3 regions of the Jeotgalibacillus haloalkalitolerans genome follow, and region 2 is predicted to be linked to each of the others. Evidence: riboswitches for the same ligand, from Rfam matches in the RefSeq annotation. Region 2 holds a riboswitch; each other region holds the start of a gene.
The links. A riboswitch is a leader RNA that binds a small molecule or an ion and turns the genes downstream of it on or off. The one in region 2 is predicted to bind thiamine pyrophosphate.
Positions count from the first base shown of each region.

Region 1: another riboswitch for thiamine pyrophosphate. It lies ahead of UFB30_RS01205 (YkoF family thiamine/hydroxymethylpyrimidine-binding protein); the one in region 2 lies ahead of UFB30_RS11375 (lipoate--protein ligase family protein).
Region 3: another riboswitch for thiamine pyrophosphate. It lies ahead of thiT (energy-coupled thiamine transporter ThiT); the one in region 2 lies ahead of UFB30_RS11375 (lipoate--protein ligase family protein).

Region 1 is NZ_JAXQNN010000001.1:233,146-243,106, reverse strand. Features, by position in the region: gene UFB30_RS01255 (hypothetical protein) at 1-163, opposite strand, end outside; gene UFB30_RS01250 (hypothetical protein) at 198-869, opposite strand; gene UFB30_RS01245 (hypothetical protein) at 995-1,399, shown strand; gene UFB30_RS01240 (hypothetical protein) at 1,414-1,836, shown strand; gene UFB30_RS01235 (esterase/lipase family protein) at 1,905-3,446, opposite strand; gene UFB30_RS01230 (hypothetical protein) at 3,711-3,902, opposite strand; gene UFB30_RS01225 (ring-cleaving dioxygenase) at 4,009-4,986, opposite strand; gene UFB30_RS01220 (hypothetical protein) at 5,154-5,654, shown strand; gene UFB30_RS01215 (helix-hairpin-helix domain-containing protein) at 5,672-5,860, shown strand; gene UFB30_RS01210 (hypothetical protein) at 5,876-6,043, shown strand; TPP riboswitch at 6,331-6,434, shown strand; gene UFB30_RS01205 (YkoF family thiamine/hydroxymethylpyrimidine-binding protein) at 6,516-7,106, shown strand; gene UFB30_RS01200 (ECF transporter S component) at 7,099-7,671, shown strand; gene UFB30_RS01195 (ABC transporter ATP-binding protein) at 7,664-9,043, shown strand; gene UFB30_RS01190 (energy-coupling factor transporter transmembrane component T family protein) at 9,015-9,710, shown strand.
Region 2 is NZ_JAXQNN010000003.1:249,910-259,870, reverse strand. Features, by position in the region: gene thiE (thiamine phosphate synthase) at 1-23, opposite strand, end outside; gene thiD (bifunctional hydroxymethylpyrimidine kinase/phosphomethylpyrimidine kinase) at 13-837, opposite strand; gene thiM (hydroxyethylthiazole kinase) at 834-1,598, opposite strand; gene tenA (thiaminase II) at 1,591-2,277, opposite strand; TPP riboswitch at 2,544-2,649, opposite strand; gene lipA (lipoyl synthase) at 2,664-3,605, opposite strand; gene UFB30_RS11375 (lipoate--protein ligase family protein) at 3,602-4,435, opposite strand; TPP riboswitch at 4,505-4,604, opposite strand; gene egtB (ergothioneine biosynthesis protein EgtB) at 4,969-6,135, opposite strand; gene UFB30_RS11365 (phosphotransferase) at 6,293-7,192, shown strand; gene UFB30_RS11360 (C45 family peptidase) at 7,421-8,503, opposite strand; gene UFB30_RS11355 (EcsC family protein) at 8,904-9,701, opposite strand; gene UFB30_RS11350 (potassium channel family protein) at 9,858-9,961, shown strand, end outside.
Region 3 is NZ_JAXQNN010000006.1:61,348-71,308, forward strand. Features, by position in the region: gene UFB30_RS14340 (M3 family oligoendopeptidase) at 1-932, opposite strand, end outside; gene recQ (DNA helicase RecQ) at 1,303-3,453, shown strand; gene UFB30_RS14350 (TspO/MBR family protein) at 3,505-4,260, shown strand; gene UFB30_RS14355 (hypothetical protein) at 4,326-4,655, shown strand; gene map (type I methionyl aminopeptidase) at 4,881-5,633, opposite strand; gene thiT (energy-coupled thiamine transporter ThiT) at 6,050-6,622, opposite strand; TPP riboswitch at 6,731-6,832, opposite strand; gene UFB30_RS14370 (FUSC family protein) at 6,941-7,963, shown strand; gene metH (methionine synthase) at 8,148-9,961, opposite strand, start outside.

The DNA of each region.
Region 1 (9,961 bases), on a different contig from region 2:
CAAGCGTAAGATGCCCTTCTCCTACCTCGCGCAGCGTCCCGACAAAGATCGGTCTGAACGTCTGACCGAATAAATTAAGCTGATCAGACCTTGTCACAACAAAAACCGATGCACCAATCAGCATGCCAAGCTCTCCTGCCCGCTGCTCATCTGTTAAAGCCATATCCTTCTTCCTTTCTGTCCATCCCGGCAAATCATCACCGGAAACGGGATTTTTTAATGGTTTTTATTTTTTCATAAGGAATGTCCTGCTCTTTTCGTTTAATTAATAACCTCAGCTTCTCTTCATCTGAGTTGATCAGTTTGCCGTAATAAAACTGTCCATCCATCAAGTCTACTTTCAGCCAGCTGTTCCTCCAGCGGCGCAGACTGGTTTTCAAGGTTTCGCGGTAAAACATTTCTTTTAGTTTCGCACGCCTTGAAACCGTTGCACCGAAGTTTCTTAACAGCTTTTTCCTCAGATGATTATCGAAAAAAACATATTGGTGCGTATTCGTAAATTCAGGTGCACCATAAGGCAGCCTCACCTCTGAAACCGCACTGTAGGGAACCCAGTATTTTGTGAAATAGCTTGTCAGAACCAGATAGTCCCTCCCGATATCCTGTACTCTGCCTTTTACAACTGACTGATCCCGGCAAATGACTTCAACGGTCTGATTTCTTTTTTCAACGAGAAACGATTGAAGCAATAAGACTTTGCCTTTCTCAGGGTTGTATTTTAACTGAAGAAAGATATTTGCCAGTTCAATGTAGCGTTTTTTGAGCAGGATCTCTTCTGATGTTCCTTTACCTGCTGGAGATGGATAGGTTTCCGGGTTGTGTGAAGGGGCTGAATGGAGCCAGGCTTCCACATTAAAATCTGAATACACAATGACCCTCCTTTCTTTACAATTTATGATCAGTCTATGCAGTACAGAGGGTTTTGGAGTGGGTTTTGCACGGACAGACACCGGGCGTCATACAATAAAAGATTATGTAAAAGGAGCGGATATGTATGGCCCTGATCCTATTCCTGCACATTGCCATCACTGCTTACTGCTTAAAACAGTTTTTCAAACTGCGTGATCAGACGGGGTTTCATCTGGGTATGAATATCGCAATGCTGACAGGCGGCTTTTCAGGCCTGATAACAGGCATGGTCATCATTGATTATTTCCCATTCTATTTTGTCTTTTTGACGCTGGTTGCAGCTGTTGCGGGAGGACTGACGGGTGCAGTAACCGGACTGTTCTATGACGGCCAGACAGCACTGACCGGACTCTCTAACGGATTTATGATGGGGTTGATGGGGCCGATGATCGGGGCTGCTGCAGGAGGATTAACCATACTTCCGGTGATGCTTGAAATCATATATGTCTGCCTGATCGCACTCGCTTTAACATCTGTGGTGAAATCTTAAAGGAAGTGAAAGCTATGCCGGAAGCGATTTTCCTGTCAGCCATTACACTTTTGATCTTTCATACAGCTTTATTATTAAAAAAGAGATTTACGTTAACAGAACGTTTCACTAATACTGTGGTAACATTCATCACAGGCGGAGCAGGATTGACCATCACGCTGCCACTCGTTCTGATGTTTGAAGGGGATTGGTTATGGGGCGTACTTCTAATAGCAGGCTACCTCTGTGGCGCGGTTTCAGGCTATGCTTCAGCCGGGGTCGCCGGAGCGATTCATATTAGTATGGGAAGTATAATGGGTCTGATGCTTGGAGAAGTACTGCAGAGTCCGGCACTGTGCGGGCTCCCTGTTCAAGAATGGCAAATGCTGCTGCCTGCCTGTTCCATGATTTATTACGCCATTGTCAGTCTGATTATTTTCATTTCCTACAGGTATTAAAAAACAGCTGTTGGTGTCCGCTTCAGACGGATATCAACAGCTGTGCAGAAACAACATGAGTATCATTTTTAGTAAGCGAACCCTTCCTTATCGACAAATACAGACTCTATCACTGTACGCTGGAACTTCTGTCCGGATGGCGTAGTGCCTTCCACTTCCACCGTCATATTGTAGGTACCCTCTTCTGAAGGAATCGTCACAGATTTTCCGCTTTGCTTAAATGTACGCATCTGCTGACCAGAGCGCTGATTTCCTTTACCGTTACCCGGAATAAACCCTATTTCACTAAACATCTCGATCTCTGCATGACGCTGCGCTTTATTTCTTAAGCCAAGGTTCGCTTCTAAAGCCCAGCTCCGCTTATTTCCAGCAGGCTCAAGCGCGAGCTGATCGTTTAATGTTGATTGGAAAGTGACCATTAAAGCATAAGCAGATTCCTCTTCCGTTACAGTTTCTGCGATCCACTTCCCGGCTTCAGGGTCAGATACTTCAATCGTATGATGATAAGCTCCGTCAAAAAACATCGTATCATCCTCATCAGCCGTCACCTCATAATCCCGTGCCGGCCCTTTAGGAGATTTCAGCGTCACCGTGTTATGCGGTGTGGCACTCATCCAGTTAATCACAAGGCTTTCTGCTTCATCCTCTACATAGAAACTCTCTGACGCTTTACCATCCTGTGCCCCGCCTCTTATAAGAGTATCCAGCGGTCCGGTTTCGTCTTCCCTTGCTTCCATTGCGCTAAAATCAGAGAATGCAGCAGCCCGCTGTGTCGTTAGATATGGCTGGAAGATCGACAGGGTATTATATCCCTTATTGACCTCACCGTGATTCCAGTTCCCGACAGCCAGACTCCTACCGTAGGGCAGTTGAGCACTTGCAACTGATACAACCCCATCATTTGGTCCTGAAATGAAACCGCTCCCAAACCAGTAAGCACTGAACAAAGGTCCGGTGCGTGTACCTGCAAGAGAAAAATAACTGTTTTGTGATGCTTCAAAGCGGTTATCAGTGATCGAACGGAAGTAGTTCATTGTACCAGTCTGCAGACTCTGAGTACCTTCACTATTCTGTCCAATCAGACTCGCAAGCCAGCCAAGAGATGTACTATTCGCCAGGTTGGCAAGCTCACTTCCATAGTGAGGTGAGCTGAGCGTAATGACATTCGAGACAAGCGGATACTTCCCTTCATGAATCAGGGCAACCTGAGTATCAACGCCCCCTTTACTAAACGCAACGATCACCAGCTTTTTTCCGCCAAAATGAGCAGAGATCTCTTCAAGCTGACCTGCAAGCATCTCACCATTATCCCAATAACTTTTAGGCGTGCCTCCGGAATCATTCAGCTCAACAAAAGCTGTTTCATAACCCGCCGCAAGCGCACGGCTGTACATATCATTTTCGTTATACCAAACGGTCGAATCATTCGTCAGACCCTGAACAAATACAACAACAGGCTTTGCAGGGTCTATGTAAGCAGGGGCTTCACCAATACTGATTGTACCTGGAACAAGTGAGTTACCAGGCGTCTTAAATCCTCCGGCAAAAGCGGCAGACGGCAGTGACAGAAGCAGGAACACAGCAATTAACAGGGAAAGCGTTTTTTTCATCTAATCCTCTCCTTTAAAGCTGTACCGGGAAACCCCGACCACCTAAGTATTTCGACACCCGGAAGGTAAATCCTGTATGTTTTGAATAATTAAATTATTATTTATTTATGTGTGGGATGGGACGGCTGATTGTCGCTATTTCTGTTTACAGTGTAGCTTTCCCTGCTGAACTTGTAGCGATACACCCGGAATCTTGTTGCAATCACCCCCGCAGCTTGTACCAATCCCGCTTCTCTATGGTCGTATCCACACAAAAAAATTGCTTCACCACACCCGCTTCATGCCTTTAAGAAACAAAAGATTGTTTCCCAAGGGCATTTCAACGGGATGGCGGTATGCGCCGGCTGAATGTTGTGATTTCAGCTCAGGTTGTAGCTTTTTCCGCCAGAGTTTGTAGCTTTCCCCGCTGAGCTTGTAGCGATACACCCGGGGTTCTGTAGCAATCACTCCTGCCACTGGTTGTAATCCCGCTGCTCCGTGGTCGTTTCCACCGACCGCCGCACGCCCGCTTCACCCTGCATAAAAAAGCCGGATATCCCCTCAGATATCCGGCTCACACTCACTATTCTTTTTCAAACTTTTTCGTACTTCTCACCGTATCAATCGGCCTTACTTTGCTTTCGATCTCGTCACGTTTCGGCTCTAAAAACGGTGGCAGTGAAAGCTTCTCGCCAAGCGTTTCATATGGCTCGTCTCCCATGAAACCCGGGCCATCTGTTGCGAATTCGAACAGAATCTGCGGCGCAACCCTTGCGTACAGCGACTTAAAGAAGAAACGGTCAACAAACCCGGATGTCGGGAAACCGAAGCTCTTCATCCGCTCATCCCAGTCATCGAGCATGGCTCTATCTTCAAGCCTGAATGCGGCATGGTGAACTGTGCCAAACCCCTGCTGTGCCTGCGGTAAAAAGGTGTTATGTTCAACAATCACACTCGCACCGTTTCCACCTTCACCCACTTCAAATAAGTGAAATGATTGTTCAGCAGCTGTTTCTCTAAACAGCAACACCTTTTCAAGCATTTCTTTAAAATAATCAAAGCGGTCAACGCGGACAAACAGCGGTCCTAATCCAGTGATCGCATACTCAAGCGGCACCGGCCCATTTTGCCACGGCGTCCCTGCTTCAACACCTTGATCATTTTCATCTGAAATCAGCTGATACTGCTGATCATCAAAATCAACAAAGGAGATGGTCTTTTTACCAAACTGCTCCTGCACACCTTTATGCTTCACATTCAGGCGATCAAACCGCTTTTCCCAGTAATCAATCGCGGCATCACTTGGTACACGGAATGACGTTTTTGAAATTTCATTTGTCCCGTGATTTCCTTTTGGAATGCCTGGAAAATCAAAGAATGTCATATCTGTCCCGGGACTTCCTGTATCATCAGCAAAAAACAGGTGATACGTCTGGATATCATCCTGGTTCACTGTTTTTTTGACCAGCCTCATCCCGAGTACATTGGTGAAAAACTCGTAATTTTTCTCAGCACTGCTTGTAATCGCAGTAACGTGATGTATTCCTTTCAGTTCTTTAATGGACATTATCATGAACCTCCTCTAGTGCAATTTTCATACCCATAGCATCTAATGATTCCAGATTGAATGCAAGAATTATGACTGCTCAAGTGTTAAAAATGTAAATCCACCCGAAAGTGCTTCATAATAAGGAGTAACTACCCTTACCTGAAAGGAGGAGCAATGATATGAGTATTCCCAAAGTCGATTTTTACTTTGGTGCGCTGCTGTCTCATCTCGTCAATCGCGGATTCTCACCTGTCATGAAAGAAGGCGGTCACGACCGGAGAATTTATGCGCTTGAAAATGAAATCGACAGTTATTTCATTTATGCTAAATACTCGTTTACCCCCCGTTTTAAAAAAGAATCCCGTATCTGGACCTTCTCCTTTTACGATACAGAAATGGAAAAAACGCTTCGCAGCCAGCATGACAACCAATACCTGTTTGCTTTTATCTGCGGTGAAGAAGATCTTCAGAACACGGAAATCATTTTACTGACAGCAAGCGAGGTTTCAGAGTGTATTAAAACGTCAGATGCCGGCCGTAAGTGGCTGACGATTGAAATGGCTGACCGCAAAAGAACACTGACCGTACGCGGGAGTGCACATTCAAAACCCGGCTATTCACTGAAAATCACACGCAGCACAGACCAGCGGCTTGAAGAACTGCCAACCATGCTTTTTTAAAAAGGAGATGAGCAGACGTGACAGGCGATTTACCTTCCGGCTTAAGTAAACCCTCACAGCGTGCATTCGCTCAGGCAGGTATTAAAACAATGACTGACATACAAAAGTATACGGAAAAAGAGCTTCTTTCCCTTCACGGCGTTGGTCCAAAAACCATTCGTCAGCTGAAAGAAGCTGGCGGGACTGACATATTTAAAAACAGTTAAGAGGAGACGATTAACATGATGACAATCATTCTGATCCTTTTCGTGTTTTTTGTGACCTTTTGTATCAGTGCCCTGATGAACATCCTTAATCACACAACTCAGGGACGTCACTGGTTTTACTCCGTATTGTTCAGTCTGGTGATTGCGATAATTGGCGTGCTGATTTTTGAACCGAGGGAATAATGTCCCCATTATTAAAATCCATCTTACTTTTTTGCACAGCTGATTGTTGTAGCGTAAGGCGGTGGCTGACAGGAAGGGACGCGTGAGGCCATGGCGAAGCCTGCGGGCTCACCGCCCGGCCGCGGAAAGCGTCCCCCTGAAGCGGAAATCAACAGCCAACTTTAACAGAGCCAATTTAATAAAGTTTTTAACAAAAAGGTATAATATGGTTCTAATTAGATTTTTCGAGTGTTGCACATTCCATTCTCTGGTGATATAGTGGTCGTGCACAGAAAATTAAATACCGTTATCTGCACTAGGGGTGCGAATTAGCTGAGATGTGAGCATTAGCTCCGATCCCTTATGACTCGATCAGGATAATACCTGCGTGAGGAAGTGTAGTGACTTCTCTTTTTTATATCAGGAGCAGTGGCTACATCTTACGCGGATGTGGTCTTTTTTTGTGCAAAAACTGCTCTGGGAGGAATACAAAATGGAATGTGGAACAAGCAAAATTGTGGGGTGCCGTTTTTCACTGCACCCAATGACTGGAGATTTTATTCCGGTAATAAAAGGCGCACTGGAGGCAACTGATCTGACAGGCGTCTGGAAGCATACAGATGATGTATCAACGGTGATACGCGGACAGGAGCAGCATGTGTTCAATGTGATCAAAGCAATTACGCTTCATGCCGCTAAAACCGGGGAACATGTAGCGGTCAATGCAACTTTTTCAGCAGGCTGTCCGGGTGATACGGCAGGCGATTCCTATATGGAAGCTGACCCTGAAGTACATAATCATGACGATACAAAGCAGTATGTCTCTTCACAGTTTGCCCTGTACCCGATGAATAACCCTGATTATATGAGTGTGATTTACAGGGAAGTGGACCGGGCGAAAGAGCGCGGTGTATTCAATGATTCGATGCATTATGCAAGCGGCATTCACGGGGATATCCATGAGGTATTTGATTTTTACGAGGAGACATTCGGCCACGCAAGGTCTGATGAACACCGTCATTTAGTGATGACTGTATCCATGAGTATCAACAGTCCATCTCATAAGGGTAATCACCATGCTTAAGAGCTGGAAGCTGAAGGAAGTCGTGCTGATGGCGTTGTTTGCTGTTGTTTTCGGCATCATTTACTTATTGTTTTTACATGTCGGAAACATCTGGGCCTCACTGATCGGACCGATTGCATATGAGTGGATCTTCGGGATCTGGTTTATCGTGTCTATTATTGTCATGGCAATCATCAGAAAGCCTGGTGCTGCAGTAATTCCCGAGACAATGGCCGCTGCGATTGAAGTCATGCTTGGCAATGCAGTCGGACCGCGCCTGATTTTAGCAGGGGTCATTCAGGGACTCGGTGCTGAAGCTGTGTTTGCAGCGACAAGGTACCGCTATTTTAACCTAGGGATCTATATGATGGCTGGCGCCGGGGCTGCTGTATTCAGCTTTGTGTATGGTTACTTACTCGGCGGATTTGCAGCGTTAAGTACAGAGTATGTATTGCTGATGTTTGTGATTCGTGTGATGAGTGGCTCGATCATTGCAGGGATTGGCGGGAAATATCTCGTAGACGCACTGCTTGCGACAGGATCACTGAGAGGTTATTCGATTACAAAGCGTGATGCACATGCATAACGTCATCTCTTTGCAGGATGTGTCATTCCGTTTTCCGGATGACGAACTGCCTGTTTTTAAAAATGTGGATTTCAATATTCGCGCGGGGGAGCGTGTGGTGATTACAGGTCCGAGCGGGTGCGGAAAGTCTTCACTTCTGTACCTGCTCAACCGCCTTTACCCTGAAAATTGCGATGGCATTGTCACCGGTCAAATCGAGCTGTTTGGGAAAGCAGCGGCTGACTATGAGCCGGGGGAAATTAATCACCGGATTGCAACTGTTTTTCAGGATCCTGACAGCCAGTTTTGCATGCAGACAGTTGAAGAAGAACTCGCTTTTACACTTGAGAATGTAAAGGTGCCTGCATCTGAGATCAGCGGACGGATCCAAGAGGTCTTACGGGAAACCGGGCTTGAGGACTTCAGAGATTCAGTTATCCAGACACTTTCAGGCGGGCAGAAGCAGCGTGTCGCAACCGCATGTGCATGGGTGCTGGAGCCTGAGGTCCTTCTGCTTGATGAACCTCTGACTCATTTAGATCCGGTGACCGCCCGGGAATTTGTTAAGTGGCTGCGCGACCTCCATGACACAGGAAACCTGACAGTAATAGCGATTGATCACCAAGTCGCTTTATGGGGTGACTTCTTTGACCGGGAGTGGCAAATGACTGCGTCGAAACAGGTTGAAGCGTCAGTCGCAAGGAAGCCGGTACAGTCAGATCAAATTCTTCTGTCTGCTGAAAAACTGGCTGTCGAGCCAATTGTTTCACCGGTCACTTTTTCACTGAAAAAAGGGGAAATCGCAGTGCTTGCAGGTCCTAATGGCAGCGGGAAATCGACGCTGTTAAAAGCATTGTGCGGGTTAAAATCGACCGGTGGGACTGTCCAGCCGAAAAGAATCGGCTATGTGCCCCAGTCACCAGAATTTCTGTTTTTAACAAAGTCAGTCCGGGAAGAGCTTTCATTTGGCGGAGGGCAGTCTGTTGAAGACATGCTTGAGCGGTTATATCTTACTGTGGTCAGTGAGTCCAACCCTTTTGCGATCAGTCATGGTCAGAAAAGACGGACAGCAATCGGGGCTATGCTGTGTGACGGTCGTCCTGTGATTGTGATGGATGAACCGACTGCCGGGCAGGATAAAGCAGCCTTACGTGAGCTTGAAAACCTGATCGTGTCACGTGCAAATGAAGGCATCACATTTTTAATTGTGACGCATGATATGAATTTTGCGGACCGCGTGGCAGATTCACTGCTGTTGCTGCATGAAGGAAGCCTGAGCGGTCCATTTAATCCCCGTGCAGTCTGGCAGGATCAGCAGCTGCTTGAGCAGCATCGCTTATGTCCGCCATATGGAGGTGATGTGCATGATCAACCGCATGAATCCTTCGGTTAAGTTTATTGCGATCACTGTTTCAATGATTGCAATGGCTTTCTTTTTTAATCCGTGGACACCACTTGTATTTTTCAGCGGAGTCGTGCTGATTCAATTGCTTTTTGCGAAAGTGTCCTGGAAAGCGTGGAGTCTGATGATGCTCCCTTTCCTGCTTGGCGCAGTCGGCTATTTTTGGACGACACTTGTTTTTGGCAATGAAGACAGTACGCTTGGCACAGCATTGTCATTAAGCTTTCGTGTACTTGCCTTTTCAAGCCTGTCACTGCTTTTTGTCTTTACCACAAAGCCTGTGGATTTTATTCTGAGCCTGATGCAGCAGCTGAAGCTGTCTCCTAAGATCGCCTACAGCATCCTGGTCGGCTATCAATTTCTCCCTGTTTTAAAGGACGAGTTTTTTCAGATTCGACAGGCACAGAAGCTTCGTGGCGTTGAAGTACCGAAGTCTCCTGTTAAAAGGGTGCTGGCGATGCGGCACGTGCTGATTCCCATGCTTGCAGGCGCTGTTCGGAAGGCTGAGCGGACCGCTTTTGCAATGGAAGCGCGCGGCTTTACCGGTGAGGGCAAACGCGATTTTTACCGGAAGATTACTGTCAGCCGGGCGGATGCAGCAGGAATTGGTTTGTTTTTAGTCCTGCTTTGCGGAAGTATGGCAGCAGGGTTTTTATGAGAAACAGCTGGCGCGGGCCGGCTGTTTTTTGATGAAGTTGGCTTGGTTCTAATGTCACTTTTCTACGAAGGGAGATGTTTTTTCTAAGAACGGCCCTGTTTTTTCTCCGAACCGCACCCGCTTTTCTAAGAACACCTTCTTCTATTCTGTGAACATCACCGTCTAATCTAAGAACCTACCTCTTTCACACCCCCACAAATCCTTTACACCTCCTCTAAATAAGCATAAAATTTATATATTGTTCAAAATCA
Region 2 (9,961 bases):
TAAACAGCAGGCCTAGTGAACATATCTGATCATCTCCTTTTGCGCATAATGACGATAAGCGCTGTGGTTTGTCGGCCCATGACCGGCACCTATATTTAATGAATGTTCAATTGCACTTTGAATGAATTGCTTCGCAGTCAGAAACGCCTCTTCTATGGATTTTCCTTTTGCAAATTCTGCTGCAAGCGCTGCTGAAAATGTACAGCCGGTGCCGTGCGTATGCTTTGTCTGAATGCGTGAGGATCTCAGCACAAGTGAGCCTCCATGCTGATCAAGATAAAAGTCTTCTGTAAAGTCCGGGTCTGCACCATGTCCGCCTTTTATGAGAACACCCTGCGCACCGCTCTTAAGAATTTGTTCAGCAGCCATCCGTCTTGTTTGTTCATTGTAAATCTGAATGCCGCTTAATGCCTCAGCTTCAGGAATATTAGGTGTGACCAGCGTGGCAAGCGGCAGAAGATGTTTAATCAGTGAGTCTTTTGCTTCCTCCTTCAGCAGACTCGCCCCTCCTTTGGCAATCATGACAGGGTCTACAACAAGGCGCTGCCAGTTGTAATGCTTAATCGAATCCGCCACTGTCCGGATCGTTACAGCATCAAACAGCATACCGGTTTTGACAGCTGCAATATCAAAATCATCACCGACAGCCTGCAGCTGCTTTTCAATATTTTCAATTGGCACCGGTGCAACATCTATTACACCGCGTGTATTTTGAGCGGTGACTGCTGTGATGACAGAGGTCCCGAATACATCAAGCTCCTGAAAAGTTTTAATATCCGCCTGAATGCCCGCTCCGCCTCCGGAATCTGATCCGGCAATCGTCAGTACCTGTTTCATCGTCTGCCTCCTTTTTGAAGCCTGCTTTCATTGAGTGAAAACATTGCATCAATAAATGCTGTTTTGAAACTGCCCGGGCTGTCAGAAATCCTGGCAGCCTTTTCACCCGCTTCCCCGTAATACTGAACAGCTTCCGCAACAGCGTCTGTTGACTGATCAACAGTCAGAAAAGCTGCTGTAACGCTTGAGAGTAAGCATCCCATACCCGTAACTGACGACATGATGGCGTGTCCTGCATGAATCTCATGTACGATTTGCCCGTCAGTCACAATATCCACAGGGCCTGTTACAGCAACAATGAAGCCGTATTTTTTTGCAGCCTCCACAGCCAGTTCAGTTAGATCCCCCTCGCCTTCCCCTGCATCCACACCTTTAGCAGACCAGTCTTTTCTCATGATCGTTGCCAGTTCTCCCGCATTACATCTGAGCGCCGTAATCTTCACTTCGATTAAAATCTCATCTATCACTGATAACCGGTATGAGGTTGCCCCTGCGCCAACCGGATCGAGCACGACAGGAATCCCTTTTTTATTTGCAGCCCTGCCGGCCAGTATCATACTGTTAACTGAACGCTGATGAAGCGTACCGATATTGAGTGACAGCGCATCAGCAACCGATGCCAGCTCTTCAACCTCTTTCTCTTCATCCCCCATCACCGGCGATGCACCAAGTGCCAGCATGCCATTAGCCTGAAAATTAGCGACAACATAGTTCGTGATGCAATGGACCAGCGGATTCTTTTCTCTTAGCTGATTAATCATGTGTCACACGCTCCTTTGGTTGAATTGTCCAAAACTCCATCGTCCAAGCCTGTTCCCAGAAATTCCATTCGTAATAGCTGCTTCTTCTGAAATGCATCTTTAACTCTCCGATTCTTTTTTCAGAAAGCCCCACTGCGAGTTCATTCATTCGGTTGATCTGCTCATTCACGAGTTCACCAAACCATTCAGACCCGTAAGTCTCAATCCATTTCTGATAGATTGGATGATCCGGCTTCTTATTCTTCAGCTGTTCGCCAATCTCATAGTAAAGCCAGTAGCACGGCAGGATCGCGGCAAGTATATCTGCCAGATTTCCATCAGCTGCCCGGTACATATGTGACACATAGGCATAGGCAGTCGGAGATGGTTCGAATGACGCCCAGTCTTCTTCTGTTACGCCAAGCAGCTCCATAAAGGATTCATGTAGCGCAAGCTCTGCTGCACAGGTCTGCTCTGAGTGGTGTGCAAAGCTTTTTGTTGTCTTCAGATCTTCCGCTTTCACAGCCCCAATTGCCTGCACCTTCGCAAAATGGGTTAAATAATACGCATCCTGCATCACATAGAACTTAAATACATCAAGCGGCAGTGTCCCGTCTGCAATCCCTTTTACAAAAGGATGCGTAAAGCTTGCCTCCCAAAGCCCACTGCATTCCTCTCTTACTTCTGAACAAAAAGTCATAATGATTCCTCCTTCATTTAATAAATCTGCCAAGCCAGTTACTAAATAAGTATTATTAAAACCATTATTGAACTTGCACAGCTGGTGATTCTCGCTGCAGGGAGCGACTCCTATGGCAGGAAGGGACAGGTGAGGCCATGGCGAAGCCTGCGGACTCACCGCCCGGTCGTGAAGTCCCCCTGGAGCTGCAATCATCAGCCAGCTTTAACAAAACCAAATAAAAAACACCGCTTCCCAATATTGGAAAGCGGCGTATATAACAAGGTTCACATATACGTCCACTTCCCTACGCTGGTATGATCCAGATCAGGTTCAAAGGGTCCGGACAACAGTCCGTCTCAGCCGGTTTAACCGGCTCCCCCAGTGGGTCAAGCTGTATTCAGTTATTACTGCAGGTTGTCTACTGTTCTGCCATCTGCTTCAACGCCCTTTAGATACTTAATCCGGCGCTGTGCTGATGTTTCACTTACCTGCTCATCCGCATGATATGAAGAACGCACCATTGGCCCTGCTTCACAGTGCTTGAAGCCTTTTGAAAGCGCGATTTCCTTCAGCTCTGCAAATTCATCAGGGTGATAATAACGCACAACATCCAGATGCTTTTTCGTCGGCTGCAGATACTGACCAAGTGTCAGGATATCCACATTGTGTGCACGCAGATCATCCATTGCTTCAATCAGCTCTTCCTTTGTCTCACCAAGACCAACCATGATACTTGATTTCGTTGGGATGTTCGGCGCAATTTCCTTTACACGTGCAAGCAGTTCCAGTGAACGATCATACGTGGCACGCGCGCGCACTCTCTTTGTCAGGCGGCGGACTGTTTCGATATTGTGGTTAAAAATATCCGGCTCGGCGTCCATCAGCGTATGAAGACTTTCATAATCACCTTTCATATCTGATGGTAATACTTCCACTGTACAGCTTGGCAGACGGCGATGGATCGCACGGACAGTCTCAGCAAATACAGCTGCGCCACCATCATTCAGGTCATCACGTGCAACCGCTGTGACAACAACGTGCTTTAGGCCCATCATTTCAGTAGACTCTGCTACCCGCTCCGGCTCGCCCCAGTCAAGTTCATTCGGCAGACCGGTTTTGACAGCACAGAAGCGGCATGCGCGTGTACAGGTGTCCCCAAGGATCATGAATGTTGCTGTTTTCCGTTCACTCCAGCACTCGTGAATATTCGGGCATTTCGCCTCTTCACATACTGTGTTCAGCTTTTTCTCACGCATCATTTTCTTAAGCTTCTTATAGGAATCATTCGTATTCAGCTTTACCTTTAACCATTCCGGTTTACGTACATGTTCTTTTGCATTTGTCATACTTTTTGTCTCCCTTCCCGCTTATAACTCCATTCTTCACTCCGATACTTCTTCTCAAGCTCTGCTGCTTCTCTTAACATCTCTTCTGGCGGTGTAAAAGGTTCCAGGTCAATCTCAAGCCCTTTCATGAACCCTTCTTTAAATGCATGATTCACTTCTTCAAATGTAACAGGACGCTCAAGCACATCATTAATCGCGACGGCTCTATTTGTAAATGCGCGGCGTGCACGCTCTTTTACTTTTTCATTTGGATAAATAAATAAGTCAAATAACTTTTCGATATCCATAGAGATCGGGATCGAACCGTGCTGAAGAATTACACCTTTTTTACGCGTCTGCGCACTGCCGGCTGCCTTCTTGCCATCAACCATCAGTTCATACCACGATGGTTCCTCAAAGCAGACGGCTGAACCGGCCTGCTTCTGTTTCTCCTCTGGAATCGAAAACTCAGCCGGAATACCAAGCGCACGGTATCCCTCAAGAATGCCTTTTGATAAGACAAGATAAGCTTCCTTAATCGACTTTGGCATTGCGGGATGATCTTCAGATACAAGCACGCTATACGTCAGCTCATCATCGTGCAGAACTGCTCTGCCACCGGTCTGCCTGCGTACAAGCTCAACGCCGTACTTCTTCGCGTTCTCAAGGTCTATACTGCCACCGACCTTTTGGAAAAAGCCGACTGATATACCTGCGGGCTTCCATCCGTAAAATCTCAGTACCGGCGGGATCTTTCCGTCACTGTGCCAATTCATCAGCACTTCATCCATCGCCATATTAAATGACGGTGTGCCATGACCGGAATCAAGAAAATACCATGTTTCACTCATCGTCTGCCTCCTTTCTTCTTTTACATAAAAAAACACCACTGCCTTTTAAAGGAAGCGGCTTATGCGCGTAACTATGTAAGCATACTTCCCTCCGCTGGCATCATCCAGATCAGGTACAAAGGGTTCAGCTAAAGACTGTCTCAGCCACTCGGCTCCCCCAGTAAATAAATTAATGAAATTGTCAGTTAAAGAGTATCACAGTCACTCCTATAACGCAAAAATATTTTTGTGTTACAGTAACTGTTTCACACTAATACAGACTACACATTTTTCTGTTGTAATCGTATCCATTATTATTTTATAAGCTCCGTAAAATATTTTATCTGTACTATTCAAATTCTGTACTATCACAATAACAGGGCATCATCACACCGAAAGATATACGTGTTAGGACAAAAGGCTAAACACCCCGCCAAAAGGTTCGGCAGGATGTTTAAGGATTAAGATTCCACCGGATCATCTGCCAGTCTGATCCCGCTGAACTGCCACCTCATATGCGGATAAAAGAAATTACGGTACGTCAGCCTGATATGCTAGAGAGGCGTCACGCATGATCCGCCTTTCAGGACGATCTGGTTGGACATAAACTTAGCATTGTACTCACCAAGTGCGCCATCAAGCGGCTTACTGCGCGGGTAAGGTGTATAGGGACTTTGCGTCCATTCCCATACATCACCAAACACTTTTTCAAACTTTGAGCCGCTGTAAGCAGCATCCGGCTGATAGCGGTCATCATCCATAAAGTTTCCTCTGACCTCTTCCCCCTTCATCGCATGCTCCCATTCCTGTTCAGTCGGCAGACGCTTTCCTGCCCACCTTGCGTAAGCATCAGCTTCATAATAGCTGACATGCGTCACAGGCGCTTCCCAGTCAATTGCCTGCAGACCACTTAGAGTAAAATACGACCATTGATCATCTTTGTTCACCCAGTAAAGCGGAGCATACCACTTTTCTTTTTTCACCAGCTGCCAGCCATCCGATAACCAGAGCTCAGCCCTTTCATAACCTCCGTCTTCAATAAATGCAAGATATTCACGATTCGTCACAGGACGGTTTGCAATCTGACAACCGTTCAGATAAGCATCATGACACGGTGTTTCATTATCAAAAGCAAATTCATCTGCATCCGTACCGATTCTTGTCATCCCTTTTTCAAAAGGAGTGAATGTCAGTTCAGGTGCCTTTCCGCCGACGGGTGCTTTTTGCTCAAACAATGCAGGATACAGCGGATTAAATGACAGATTATATTTAATATCCATCAGAATCAGCTCCTGATGCTGCTGTTCATGCTGCAGACCCATTTCGATCAAATCATATAAATGATCAGTCATTTCAGTGGTATCAAGCAGCTTGTTCACCTGCTCATTCACATGCTTCCGGTAGGCAAGTGTTTCTTTAACAGTCGGACGGGAAATCAGCCCGCGTTTTGACTGTGGATGAAACTCTCCCACCGTCTCATAATATGAATTAAACAAATAGAAAAATTGTTCATTAAAAGGTTCATATCCCTCTATGAACTCTGTCAGGATAAACTTTTCAAAAAACCATGTGGTATGAGCCAGATGCCATTTTGTCGGGCTGACAAAGTTGTCTGCCTGCAGAATAAAATCTTCAATCTCCATTCCAGCAACGAGTTTTTCACTATACGCACGAATCTCCTGAAACATCTGCTGAATATTTTTAGTTTGAGTTACGCTCATCATTTTCTCCCCTTCATATGTAATGTTAATGATTGTTATTCCCTTCAGCAGAATCAAGTACACGTTACTTTAGAAATAATTGTTATCTCCTTCAGATTCCTGCTGGAAAGTTGTATGATGAAATTTATACAATCAGCGAATGAAACGAGTGATCGATTTGAATCCATGGGAAGCGACACATCCAGTGTCACAGGAGAAAGCAAAAGAGAAGATAGAACGTGCATTTCCACATTTGCAACCGGTACAGGTGAGACCCTGCGGTTCCGGTTTTGATCATACGGTGTATGAGGTGAACGGGGAATTTGTGTTCAGATTTCCACGCCGGCAGCTTGGCTATGAAGCGATGCAGTTTGAAAACCGGATGCTCAGAAGTCTTGTGAAGTTAAGATTTAATGGAGGCTTTGAATATCCGAGGCCGGTTTTTTATAAGGAGTCAGAAAGTGAAGATTATCCTTATGTCGGATTTTCAAACATCAAAGGACGGGTCTTAACTGAAAAAACCGATACGGACCTTCTGCATCAGCATGCCGAAGAGCTTGGTGCTTTTCTGAAAAACTTACATGCACTGCCTGTTGATCAGGTAGACGCAGACCCTGATCACCTGCACCGGCTATCTTCAAAACTCCGGAAAAAGCATTTTTACGAGATTGCTAAAGAATCAGCTTCAGTGATACCTGAACCATTATATGAAAAGTTAAAACAATATATTGAGCAGCTTGAAGAATGGGAGAACCCCGCCGGCACGGTACCCCTGCACGGCGATCTGCATCCGAAAAACATGATTGTGCGTGACGGCAGGCTCGTTGGGATTATTGACTGGGGAGATGCGCATATCGGGCATCCGGCAGCCGATCTGTCAATTGGATTTGCCTGTATGTCAAAAGCAGTACGCGCAGAGTTTTTTGAGGCATATGGCGATATTGATGCCCGCACAGAGGAGCTGGCACGGTTTAAGGCTGTTTTCATTATGACGGTTCTTGTACGTTACGCAGCAAATACGAATGATGAGGATGTACTGAGATGGGGACTGGCCGGGCTTGAGAAGTCGCTTGAGTGAAGGAGGACAGGAACAGTGGATGTATGCGGGGGGTGGTGGCGCTCCAATGTTGTGTTTCTTCCAGGCGGTGGTGCTATTCCGGCTTATGACGTAGCGATACACCCGGGTTGAGTTTTGTATTGCACCCGCCGACTGTCATGTTCACCGGATTGAACGTCGTATCAGCCATGTTGACTGCATTGGTCAAAATCAAAAAGAGAAGCCTGTCCACCAGGCTTCTCATCCTCTTTATTTCACAGCTTTCTTTTTCCCGGCGCTCCAGTAAGCACCTTCATCCATATGCACAAACGGAATATCCGTATCTACTTCTCCAGTAATCTTCTCAAGCAAAATATCTTCCCCATCCAGCCATTTTGCAAAATCAAATTCCACAGGTTCCTGATCACCGCCGAGCGCGAACCAGGTTTTCATTTCGGTTGGCAGATAGCCCGCTGTATGAATCGTGCCGGCCCACTGACTGTACAGATCCGAAAATACACCTTTATCTGAATCATTCATCAAACGGAATGCATCATATGCTGTTTTCAACTCTTCACGGCGATTGTTCATCGCAGTCAGCCGCTTCATTGAATCTACCAGATGATTTCTGTTTTCTTCTTTCATGATTTCAAAATGGTTCGTACACACATTTGACTCTCTTACAGCCACACCGCGCGGGGATGTCTCAATGACATAAGTCCGGTTGCTCCGATCATGGACTGTATAACTGAATGAATGACGGTGCGGGATCTCTTTTAGCATCGCCACCGCCTCATCGACATTTGCACACGCCTCTAAAATCAGCCGGCCGATCATACAGCAGATAAACCCGTCCCCAGGCTTTTTACGATGCATAAAATTATAGCCCATGGTCAGCCCATGCTCATTCATCCCATCCATACGTCCGGTAATGCGCTGGGTGGGTCCTGCAATTGCGTAGCCTGTATCAGTCGGCTGAAAAAAGCTGTAGCGCCCTTCATAAGTTTTCGGCATATAATCATAATTTCTGATCAGATAATTGTCTCCGGTTAAAATCGAGCAGCCGGAACGCTTATAATCCGTCCGGTACCCTCCGAACTCCATCATCACACGCTCCATCGGCCATTCAAGCGCATCACGCAGTCCGATCAACTCATCCCATATCCCTGGCGTCACTTTTGTAATGGCCTCTTTTACTTCCTCTTCCTTCACAGTAAAACGCGGAATCCTTACCTTCCACTGCTTTTCTCTATTTTTAACGGTAAGTGAATCTTTCAGTTTCTCCCCCTGAAAGACACCAAAATCATAATGTGTTCCCCTGAACTGCAGAATATCACTGTGCACAGATTTCATCGCTTTGCCTCCAGTATCTGGTTATGGATTTAGTGTAAAAGAGTTTGAAGTGGAATGCAAAAGGTAGATGGGCTGATTTATCCTGCAGGACTGCTGGAGGATATATAGTTGTGATAACGGTAAAAAAATTGCACCATCGCTCTTGATGCTTTTAAGAAACGGCGTTTTCGTTTCTCTAAGGCATCAAGAGTGCTGGTGCAGTGATCACAAACCTGCAGGTGAAGTATGTGTTTTTCCGATTGAGGTCGCGATACACCTGGGTTGAGTGCTGTGTTTTTTTGATTGAGGTAGTGATACACCCGGGTTAAGTGCTGTATTCTCCGGATCGAACGTTGTATTTCATCAATCGGCCGTCATAAAACCGCTAGCCGAGTACGGGATCGAGACGGGATCGACCGTCCTACGCCGCTTCCTGCAGCCGCTCCATAATCTTCCTCTTCTGATAAAGCATCGTGCCGGTCTCTGCAAGCTCATCAATCATTGTTCTGTTAATCAGCGCGCCGATTAAAATGCCTGCAATCGGGACGATCTGAAGCAGCTTTTTTAAACCGAACTGTTCCGTGAATGTCAGCGTCACCTCGCGCCATCCCTGAATCTGTGAGATCACATCATTTGATTTTTCGCCTGAATGATAATTTGACAGCTCTTTTAGTATAGCTTCTTTCCCGACGACATCTGCTGTTGAAAACTGAAGGCACTTAATAATAAAGACACGCTCCAGTTTGTCATCGGGGTCATAGCCGTGCATCAGGGCAATTTCCTGAAGCGTGGTTAATGACAGCGTCAGGATTGCCGGAATGTCAATTGCCAGTGTGAAAATGCCGCCGACACCAGTGCTTGCACCCTGTGCGGTCGCAGTATTTTTCATACGGGTAGCCACCTTTTGCGAGGCTTTTTTCATATCCTCAAGCGGTACATATTGAAAATCGTCTTTCGATTGAATACGGTGTCCCGTTGTGTTTTCAAAAAACCGGTAAACTCTCTTTTCACTGGCAAGGTAGCGCCCGCCAGTCTGAATAAAGCTCCCGATCTCATCGAGCAGCACACCGATTTTTTTCTGAATGAACTTAGGCGTCAGCCTGTCCAGCACTTTAAAAGGCAGTCGCATCAGTTTATCCCAAAACCATCCGCCACCCTGATCCTTTTCCCATTTTTTGATTCGATCTAATTCACTTTCCAGATAAGCTCTTGATTCCATTGTAATGCACCATCCTTTATATTCTGTACGTATGAATATCCTTCCCGGTTTCAAAGCGCTTTAACATAACCGGGCCAGCGTCACTTCTATTTCCTGTTTAAAATGAGAGATTAAGGTAATAGCACACTATAAGATTTTATGAAGGAGGGTCAGACATTGAATGAATGGACGATGTGGCTCGGCATCATTCTATTAGTGATTACCCTGATCGATTTTATCTGGACAACCTTGTGGATTGAAGGTGGTGCCGGTCCTGTCAC
Region 3 (9,961 bases), on a different contig from region 2:
ACACTTTCTGAAATCGGAGCCCCGATATGCGCCCATGACATTTTCTCAAGTCCAAGCAGCTTTGCTTTATGATCAAGGAACTTCACGAATGCATCCTTACTCTTACTGATCGCACCCCACATTGCATCAAGCGTCTCAGGCTTCATACGGTTATACTCAAGCGGTTCCTTCATAAAGTCGTCCCAGCCGCGCTTTTTATACATCGCCAGGCGATAGCCGCCAAGGTGATTTAACGTTTGTGCAAAAAGGTTTTCGTTTTTCGACCATGCCTCTTCAAGCTTCTGGTGAACATCTTCTCTGACTTTCGGGTCCTCATGGGATCTCAGGTTATTTGCCTGACCAACAGATAGTGTTTTCACTTCACCGTCCACTTCGATTTCGATCGACATTTCAGATACAAGCGCATTATACATCTGTCCCCAGCCGTGATAGCCATCAACGCCAAGTGCGCTGATCAGGCCTTCCTCAGCCTCTGATAATTTATCCTTTGCGGCTTCACGCCACTCTGTCATAATAAATGTATACTCCTTCAACCCATCATCTTTAAGCAGTTCATCCCACACCTGATCCTCTGTTTTAGAAAGCTTCTGCTGAAATGCCTGGAACGCTGAACTGAAGTCAGCTCCCATTGATGTGATTTTCCCGCGAAGAGCACCTGCACCTGTATCGTTCATATCCTGTGCTTCCAAACAGCTTGCAAATGCGCTTGCCTGATAAACACCCATCATAATCCCTTTCGCTTCCTGAATATGCTGATACACAAGATAGCTGCTGTCAGAAGAAGTTGGCGTCTGGAACTGCTCAACCTTTTTAGCAAAAATCTCAATTTTTTCTCCATATGTATGTAAATGCTGCTTCAGTTCCTCTGATTCACTTCCACCCTTGAAAAACACATCTAAATCCCATGTTTCCGGATATGTCGCTGTAGACATCGTTATTCCCCCTGTTTTTAATATTCTGAACACTGCAAGTACTATCTTAACACAATACTTCGCCATTCGAAACACTTACTTTCTCCTCACTAACTCCTATCAAATTCATGATAAAATAACAGAATGCATGATTTTGTCGAGCGATTATTTATTACTCATATTGACTAATTCCAGACTATTTTATATGCACAGCGAAGATCGGAGCGTAAGGCGGCGACTCCACCGGGATATAACGGACAGGCGAGACCCCGCAAGGCGAAGCCTGAGGAGGCTCACCGCCGTTCCCGGGGAAAGCGTCCGCCTGAAGCGCAGATCGAACGCCAATCGCTATAACGCGAACAAACTGCAACACATGAAAGGATGATTCACCATGATGAACGAGGCACAGCAAGTCCTCCATACATACTTCGGATACGACTCTTTCAGACCCGGCCAGGACCGGATGATCGAATCCATACTTGACCATAAAAACGCACTTGGCATCATGCCGACCGGCGGAGGAAAATCCCTCTGCTACCAGATACCCGGCCTTGTCATGGAAGGTACTGCACTTGTCATTTCACCGCTGATCTCACTGATGAGAGACCAGGTGGATGCATTAAATGAAAACGGCATTTCTGCCACTTATATCAACAGTACATTATCAGTTGCTGAAACGATAGAACGCCTGCAAAACCTGCGTGAAGGCCGCTATAAATTCGTCTATGCAGCACCTGAGCGTTTTGATTCCGCCTCTTTTTTTAATGCAATTTCAGATATCGACCTTTCACTGATTGCTTTTGATGAAGCGCACTGTATTTCACAGTGGGGGCATGATTTTCGTCCAAGCTACCGGACAATCGTTGATACAATCAGACTCCTGCCAAACCTGCCAGTTTTAACAGCATTGACTGCAACAGCGACAGATAAAGTAATTCAGGATATTACAGACCTGCTTTCAATTAATCCGGACCATATTGTAAATACCGGTTTTGCGCGTGATAACCTGTCCTTTCATGTTGTAAAAGGTGCTGACAAGCATTCATTTTTAACCAGCTTCTTAAAAGAAAAGCAGGATGAAACAGGTATCATCTACACAGCTACCAGAAAAGAAGCGGATCAGCTGACCGGCTGGCTGAATCAGCAGAATGCGAGTGCTGTCTGTTATCATGCAGGGCTCTCTGAGGATGAACGGAATGAAGCACAGCGTCAGTTTATCTATGATGAGGCAAAGCTGATTGTTGCAACAAACGCATTTGGCATGGGGATTGATAAAAGTAACGTGAGGTTTGTCATTCATTATCAGCTGCCGATGAATATGGAATCATATTATCAGGAAGCCGGACGTGCCGGGCGTGATGGGGAGCCTGCAGATTGCTACCTGCTTTACAGCCCGCAGGATTCCATGCTTCAGAAATTTTTAATAGAGCAATCCATTGCCAATGAACGTAAACGCAATGAGGAATACGCAAAGCTTCAGCAAATGATTAATTATTGTCATAGTCACAGCTGCCTGCCCCGCTTTATTCTTGAATATTTTGAAGACCATCAGATGACTGCTGACTGCGGTCACTGCAGCAGCTGTCTCGACAGTCGGGAAAAAACAGACCGCACCAGAGAGGTTCAGATGATTCTCTCCACAGTAAAAAGAATGGGAGAGCGCTTTGGTACAGGGATGACTTCAAAAGTGTTAAAGGGCTCACGCAATAAAAAGCTGTTAGAAGGTGGCCTCAATCAGGTTACCACTTATGGACTGATGAGCCAGAAATCAGAGAAGCAGATCACTGAACTGATTCAGCTATTAATTGCTGAAGGCTATCTCGCGTTAGAAGGCGGACAATATCCGATACTCAGACTGACACAGGATGCTGTTCCTGTATTGAAAGGGGAGCAGGCCGTCTGGCTGAAATCCGGATTCCAGCTTCACCAGCAGCAGGCTGACTATGATGAGGCATTATTCGAAGAGCTCAGAAAAGTGCGCTCCATGCTTGCCAAAGAGCATGCCGTTCCGCCGTATGTTATTTTTTCAGATGCAACGCTGCGTGAAATGGCTCAGCACTACCCTGAATCGGAGGCTGAGATGCGCAGCATTAAAGGTGTCGGTGAAAGAAAGCTTCAGTCGTACGGGACACCATTCACAGAAGTCATTGCTGCCTATATTAAGCAGCATGGAAAAAATAAAAATATGGTGCCGGTCCATGATCAGACAGCTGCACCCAAACAGCCGGAAGTAACTGCAGACCCGGATCAGCCAAGTCACCTCTTCAGTTATGAGCTATATCAGGATGGAAAGTCTATCTCCGAGATTGCCAAACTCAGAGCGCTCACAACACAAACAATTGAGCGTCATCTGCAAAAAGCATATGAAGAAGGTCATCCGCTTGATTTTGAAAAGTGGTTTGATGAAGAAACGGAGCGACTGATTCTTTCAACCAGAGACGAGATGGAGGTTCCGGGACTAAAACCTCTAAAAGAAGCATTACCTGAAGAAGTAAGCTATCTCCAGATAAAAATGACACTTGTAAAAAACCAGCTGGTGTGAAGGATTTTTTTCTGTCTGAAGGGAATAGGATGACAGACAGGAGGTTTTTACATGAAACAGTTTTGGACTAATTTCTTTGCGCTTGCCGCCGTGATTACCGTTAATGCACTGGCAAATATCCTTCCGATTAACGGACAGACAACAGGCGAGATTTCAAACCGGCTGAATGTCTTATTCACACCGGCAGGCTATGTGTTTTCCATATGGGGGTTGATCTACATACTGCTTGGTCTATGGGTCTTAAAAGGCGCATTCAAATCTCAGAGAAAAAGAGAAGTATATAAGACGACTTCCTTCATGTTTCTGATCAGCTGCCTTTTGAATATTTCCTGGATTCTGCTTTGGCACTATGAATTCTTCCCTGTATCTGTCGCAGTCATTGTCGGCTTATTAATCTCAATCATTATTATTTATGCAAAAATCAAGCAGACAAAGCACAGCTTTTTTGATCTTCTTCCCTTCTCTGTCTATATGGGATGGGTCAGCGTAGCGACTGTCGCAAACACCGCTTATACAGTAAATGAAGCCGGATGGGACGGGCTCGGGATTTCATCACCTGTCTGGACGATCGCACTGCTGTGCATTGCAGCTGCACTCGCACTCGGTATCCGCTATAAGGAAAGCGACTGGATTTACCCGCTCGTATTCATCTGGGCGTTTATCGGCATTGGCGTGCAGAATGAAGGTGAAGAGTCTGCAGTCGTATTTACCGCTTATGTTTTAAGTGTCGTGATCTTTATCGGACTGTTCATCTTCCGCAAAAAGAAAAAATCCGGCTACAGCAGCAGGAAACTTTCTTTCAAATGACCGGGCAATTCTCTCTCTGATAGGTTAGAATAGGTAAAGAAGATTTTTTGAAGAGAGGTTTTATGTTGGACGGGCAGTTATTATTTGCAATGTTTCTGGTCACACTCCTGGTGGGACCCATATTAATGACGATTTCAATTGTATTTGGGCTAAGAAAAAAAGTGAAGTGGCTATGGATCATCAATGCCGCTTTTCTGATGATTACGTTTTTTATAACAGCTTACTACCTGCTGCAGATTGATGAGATTGCCGCGCAAAATCCTGCACCCGGCGGAACCGGCGTACTCGTGATGCTATTAATTTCATCATGGATATCAATTCCTACAGCCATTTCATTCTTTCTGCTTGCGGCTGCGATCTTCATGGAACAGCGCAAAAAATCAAAGTCACAATAAAAATAACAGCAGAGAATGCGTCAATCTATATTTATTATGTAAAAAATCATATTACAACCTTAGTGCAGCGAAGCGTAAGGCAGCGACTTCGGGACGAATAGAAAAAGCTGAGACCCCGCAGCCAAAGGCGAGGAGGGCTCAGCAAGCTCCGTCCGGAAAGCGTCCGCGCAGCAAAACAATTGTAAAAAAAGGATGAGACAATATTTATTTGTCCCATCCTTTTTCTTATGCCTTTTTCGATTCTGTTAAAATAATCGGCTCACCTTTTGTAATCACGATTGTATGCTCAATCTGTGCAACAAGGCTGCCATCCGGCGTTTTATACGTCCAGCCGTCATTCTGCTCTTCAACAAAGTCTGCACCTGAAGAAATAAACGGTTCAAATGCAAGCACTGTTCCCTCTTTTAACAGTTCATTATCCCATGGATCATGATAGTTCAGAATATGGTCCGGTGCTTCATGCAGTGACTTTCCCACGCCGTGACCAGTCAGGTTCGTAATAACCTGATAACCGTTTTGTCTTGCAACACGTGATACTGTCTTTCCAAGCTGGCTCTTTTTTGAACCGGCTTTCGCTTTTTTCAGTGCCAGTGTAAAAGCCTGTTCTGCAGTTGCACATAACTTTTCAAGTTCTGCGTCATGTCCAACCACAAACGAAATACCCGTATCAGCAAAATAACCGTCAAGAGAACCTGAAACATCAATGTTTACAAGATCTCCCTCATTGATCACGCGGTCACCCGGGATTCCGTGTGCCACTTCATCATTTACACTGATGCAGGTGTAGCCAGGAAAATCGTATTCTCCTTTAGGGCCTGAAATGGCTCCATACTGTTCAAATTTCTGTTTTCCTATTTTATCAAGCTCAGCAGTTGTCACACCGGGCTTTGTTGCTGCACGCATTTCATCGCGGATCTCAGCAACGATTGCGCCGATTTTTTTCAACGCTTCTAATTCTTCGTTATTCTGTACGATCATACCGATTCTCTCCTTGCTGTATAATGGTTCACTATATCATATGTATGAAGGGAAATGCATGAATGATGCTGACTTTTGATAACCGTTTAATTTCCGCTCCAGCCGGAGGCTTTCCGGACGGCGGTCGCTACTCGTCCCGGAGTCCCCGTCTTCCGCTCCAATTAAACTTAGTTATTATTAATGTAAGTTAGTGAATTTCAAATATAAATATTTAGTTTTGATATTAATTATAACCTAAGTGTAGCGGAGCGTAAGGCGGCGACTCCGGCGGGATATGACGGACAGGTGAGACCCCGCAGGTGCGAAGCGTCCGAGGAGGCCCACCGCCGGCCCCGCGGAAAGCGCCCGCCTGAAGCGGAGTGAAACGATTAAGAGGATGCGACACTATGTCACATCCTCATTTGCATACATATAAGTTAAGCACTTGTCATCTGACGGTTGGTTGCAACTCTTGGGACTGAAATCAGCAGCGTTGCCATGACAATAGATGTCAGGATGAATGCAGGGCCCATGTAAGAGCCGTTATAGCCAAGTGAGAACAGCCATGCCGGTACGCCTTCGCTTCCCGATCCGAAAAAAATAACGCCGGCAAGGAAGTGGCACACGAATCTCATTAATGCCCCGATAAATACACCGATTGTAATGTACGTAGCTGCTTTCTTCATAGCGCCTTCTTCAAGTGAGCGTTTTACTGCTCCTGCAAACAGACCTGCAAATCCAATAACCGTAAATGCCAGCGGGTAATCAAGAATTCCCTGAACAGGATCAATGATATACGCTCCGAACATTGTCTGCAGCAGACCTACAAGAAATCCTGTCAGCAGGCCCCCTTTTAAGCCCCAGCGAAATGCCATCAGTACGATTGGGACCATCACAAAACTGATTGATCCGCCCTGTGGCCAGAGACTGAAGGAAAACTGGTCAAGGATAATTCCGATTGCAGAAAAGATCGCAACCTCCACTAGAAATAATAACTTTTTACGCTCCATTTTTTCTTCCTCCTATTGCGAAATTGATGCAGCTCGCACAGAGGGGAATTCAACGGGCCACTCCATATAAAAAAGGCCCCGGGGATAGAAACCCGGGACCCTGAAAAAGTCCGTTTCCATCCACATTCCTGCGTAAGCATTAACTTACAGGTTCGAAGGGTCTGAACAAATTGTTCACTCTCAGCCAATATGGCTCCCCTTGTGGAAATTGCATCTATTAATATTGTAACTTATATTCTGAATCATGTCATCTCCCCCACATTTTGTATGCTATACTATAACACGTCTTATTTACTCAGAAAGGAGGTCCCATTTCACATGCAGTGGTTAAAGAAAAGATTTATAGGCGGCAGGATACTGAAAACCGGTGTTGCGGTATTTTTAACTGCACTGATCTGTCAGTTGTTTAATTTACCTGTGGTTTTTGCAGTCATCACAGCAATTGTCACAATTGAACCGACAGCAGCCGACTCTATTAAAAAAGGCCTGATCCGTTTTCCTGCATCTGCAATCGGGGCCTCTATTGCGATGCTCGCCACTTTTCTGCTGGGCGATACAGCGATTACATATACAATTTCGGCCGTTTTGACGATCTGGATCTGTTATAAGCTGAAGCTTGATGCAGGTATGCTGGTTGCGACACTTACAGCAGTCGCAATGATTCCCGGCACAGAAGATCACTTTCTGCTTGAATTTATTAAGAGGCTCGGAACAACCGGAATCGGAATTTTAACGTCAACACTCGTGAACTTTTTACTGATGCCGCCTAAATATAAAGATCAGATTATTTCACTCATTTCAGGCGCACAATCAAAGCTCACTCAACTGCTCGCTGAAAGAATGAATGAACTGCTGGACCAGAAAAACTCACCAATGAATCTGGAATCCGCATCTAACCAGCTTCGCACCCAGCTTGACCGTGCAGATATGTTTTGCAGATTCCAGCTGCAGGAATGGCACTATCATTCATATAAACGTGAGGAAATGAATGAGATTCAGACACTGCAAAAAAAGATTTATCTGCTGAGGCAGCTGTCTTTTCATTTAGCAAACCTCATATCACTGCCATCAGATGATGCACCTGTGTGGTCAATTGAAGAAAAGCATGCCGTCCGTACACTTGTATCACAGCTCAACAACCGGATTATCAGAACGGGTGAACAGGAGCCGATGGACGCCGATGCTCTGGCGCTTCTGCGACATGAACTAAAAGGTGAGACGGATGAAGAAGAGCTGCCGGATAAAAGTTATATTTATTTTGAATTATTGACGATTCATGCACTGTTAAAGAAGCGCAGATCTTTTGTGAAGGTGCCAAGTGCGAAGCCGGAGGAGCTATAATATTAGTACATGCGAAAAGCCGGGGATTGCTCCCCGGCTTTTCATAGGTCTAAAGATACTTTTCTAAGAACATCCCCTGTTTTTCTACGAACCATGCATGGTTTTCTAAGAACATCCTCTTTTTTCTACGAACATACATTATTTATCCACGAACAGCAGTCATCTTTCTAAGAACCAACAACAACTACATCACATTAAAATACCTCGCATCAGGATGCGCAAACACAATCGCAGACACACTTGCCTCAGGTTCCATCATAAAGCCGTCTGTCAGCTGAACGCCGATCTCCTCAGGACGGATCAGCTTAAACAGTTTCTCCTGGTCCTCAAGCTCAGGACACGCCGGGTAGCCGAATGAGAAGCGCTGCCCCTGATATTTTGCACTGAAGCGTTCCTGCATTGTAAAGTCAACCGGATCCGGGAAGCCCCAGCGGTCTCTCATCTGCTGATGCAGCAGCTCTGCAAAGCCTTCAGCTGTTTCAAGTGCAAGTGCCTGAAGCGCATGACTTTCAAGAAACCTGCCTTCTTCTTTGTATTGCTGTGCTTTTTCGCGGATTCCCCTGCCGGCAGTGACAGTAAAGAATCCAACGTAGTCCATTACGCCGCTTTCTTTTGAACGGAGATAATCAGCGAGGCACAGATATGGTGCTCTTGGCTGACGCGGGAATGTAAAGCGTTCAATCTCCTGACCCGTTTCAGGGTGATAGATAATGACATCATCACCTTCACTTTGAGCAGGGAAGAACTGATAAACAGCAGCAGGTGTAATTAATCCTTCCCGCTTCACATCTTCAATGAGATGATCTACGGTTTCTTTCACCTTCAGTGTTTTTTCATCTTTTTCTTCAAGCAGCCTTGAGATTTTTCCTTTCACACCAAGGTGATGACCAAGGAGCATCTGCATATTGATATAGGCTTCAACGTGAGCGACTGAATAAGAGCTGATCACGTGGCGCTTTGTATCATTTGGTACAAATACCGTTGCTTCTGCTACAGACGGTTTTTTAAGCACACCTACTGCTGCTTCCCTTGTTGGTCTCGGCTCCTGTGCCTGAAGCTTTTCCTGTTTGGCGAGAATTTCTTCGCTGAGCTTTGCACGCTCAAGCTCATCCTGCAGCTGGTTGGCAAGGCTGAGTCCGTTCATGGCGTCTTTTGCATATAAGACGAGTCCATCATAATTGTTTGAGATCTTCGAATCTACAAATTTACGTGACAGGGCTGCACCCCCAACCAGGATTGGTACTTCAAGTCCTTTTTCACGCATATCCCCGGCAGTAATGACCATTTGCTGCGCTGATTTAACCAGCAGACCTGATAAACCGACAATATCCGGTTTTTCACGTTCAATCGCCTCAATTAACTCAGGCGGCGTTACTTTGATCCCGAGGTCCACTACCTCATATCCGTTATTACTTAAAATAATTTCAACGAGGTTTTTACCGATATCGTGCACGTCTCCTTTAACGGTTGCAAGGATCACTTTCCCTTTGGAAGAAGACTCATCAGTTGCTTCCATATGCGGTTCAAGGAAGGCAACGGCTGCTTTCATCACTTCAGCACTCTGGAGCACTTCGGCAACGATCAGCTGATTATCATTGAACAGTCTGCCTACTTCTTTCATACCCGTCATTAAAGGCCCGTTAATGATCGACAACGGCTCATCAAACTCTTTTAGTGCCTGTTCCAGGTCGGGAAGCAGTCCTTCTTTCGTTCCTTCAACGACATAATAGGCTAGCCTTTCATCCAGCGTCATATCCGGAAGATCAGAAATGGTTTCTTTCTTTTTCCCACGGTAAAATGCCGTGAAGTCAGCGAGTGTTTCGTCAGTGGTTTCAAATAAAAGCTTTTCAGCCATTTTGACTTCTTCAGGATCAATGGAGGCAAAGCGTTCAAGCTTTTCTGTGTTAACAATCGCATAATCCAGACCAGCGAGTGTACAGTGATACAGGTATACAGCGTTTAACACTTCACGTCCAACCGGCGGGAGACCGAATGAAA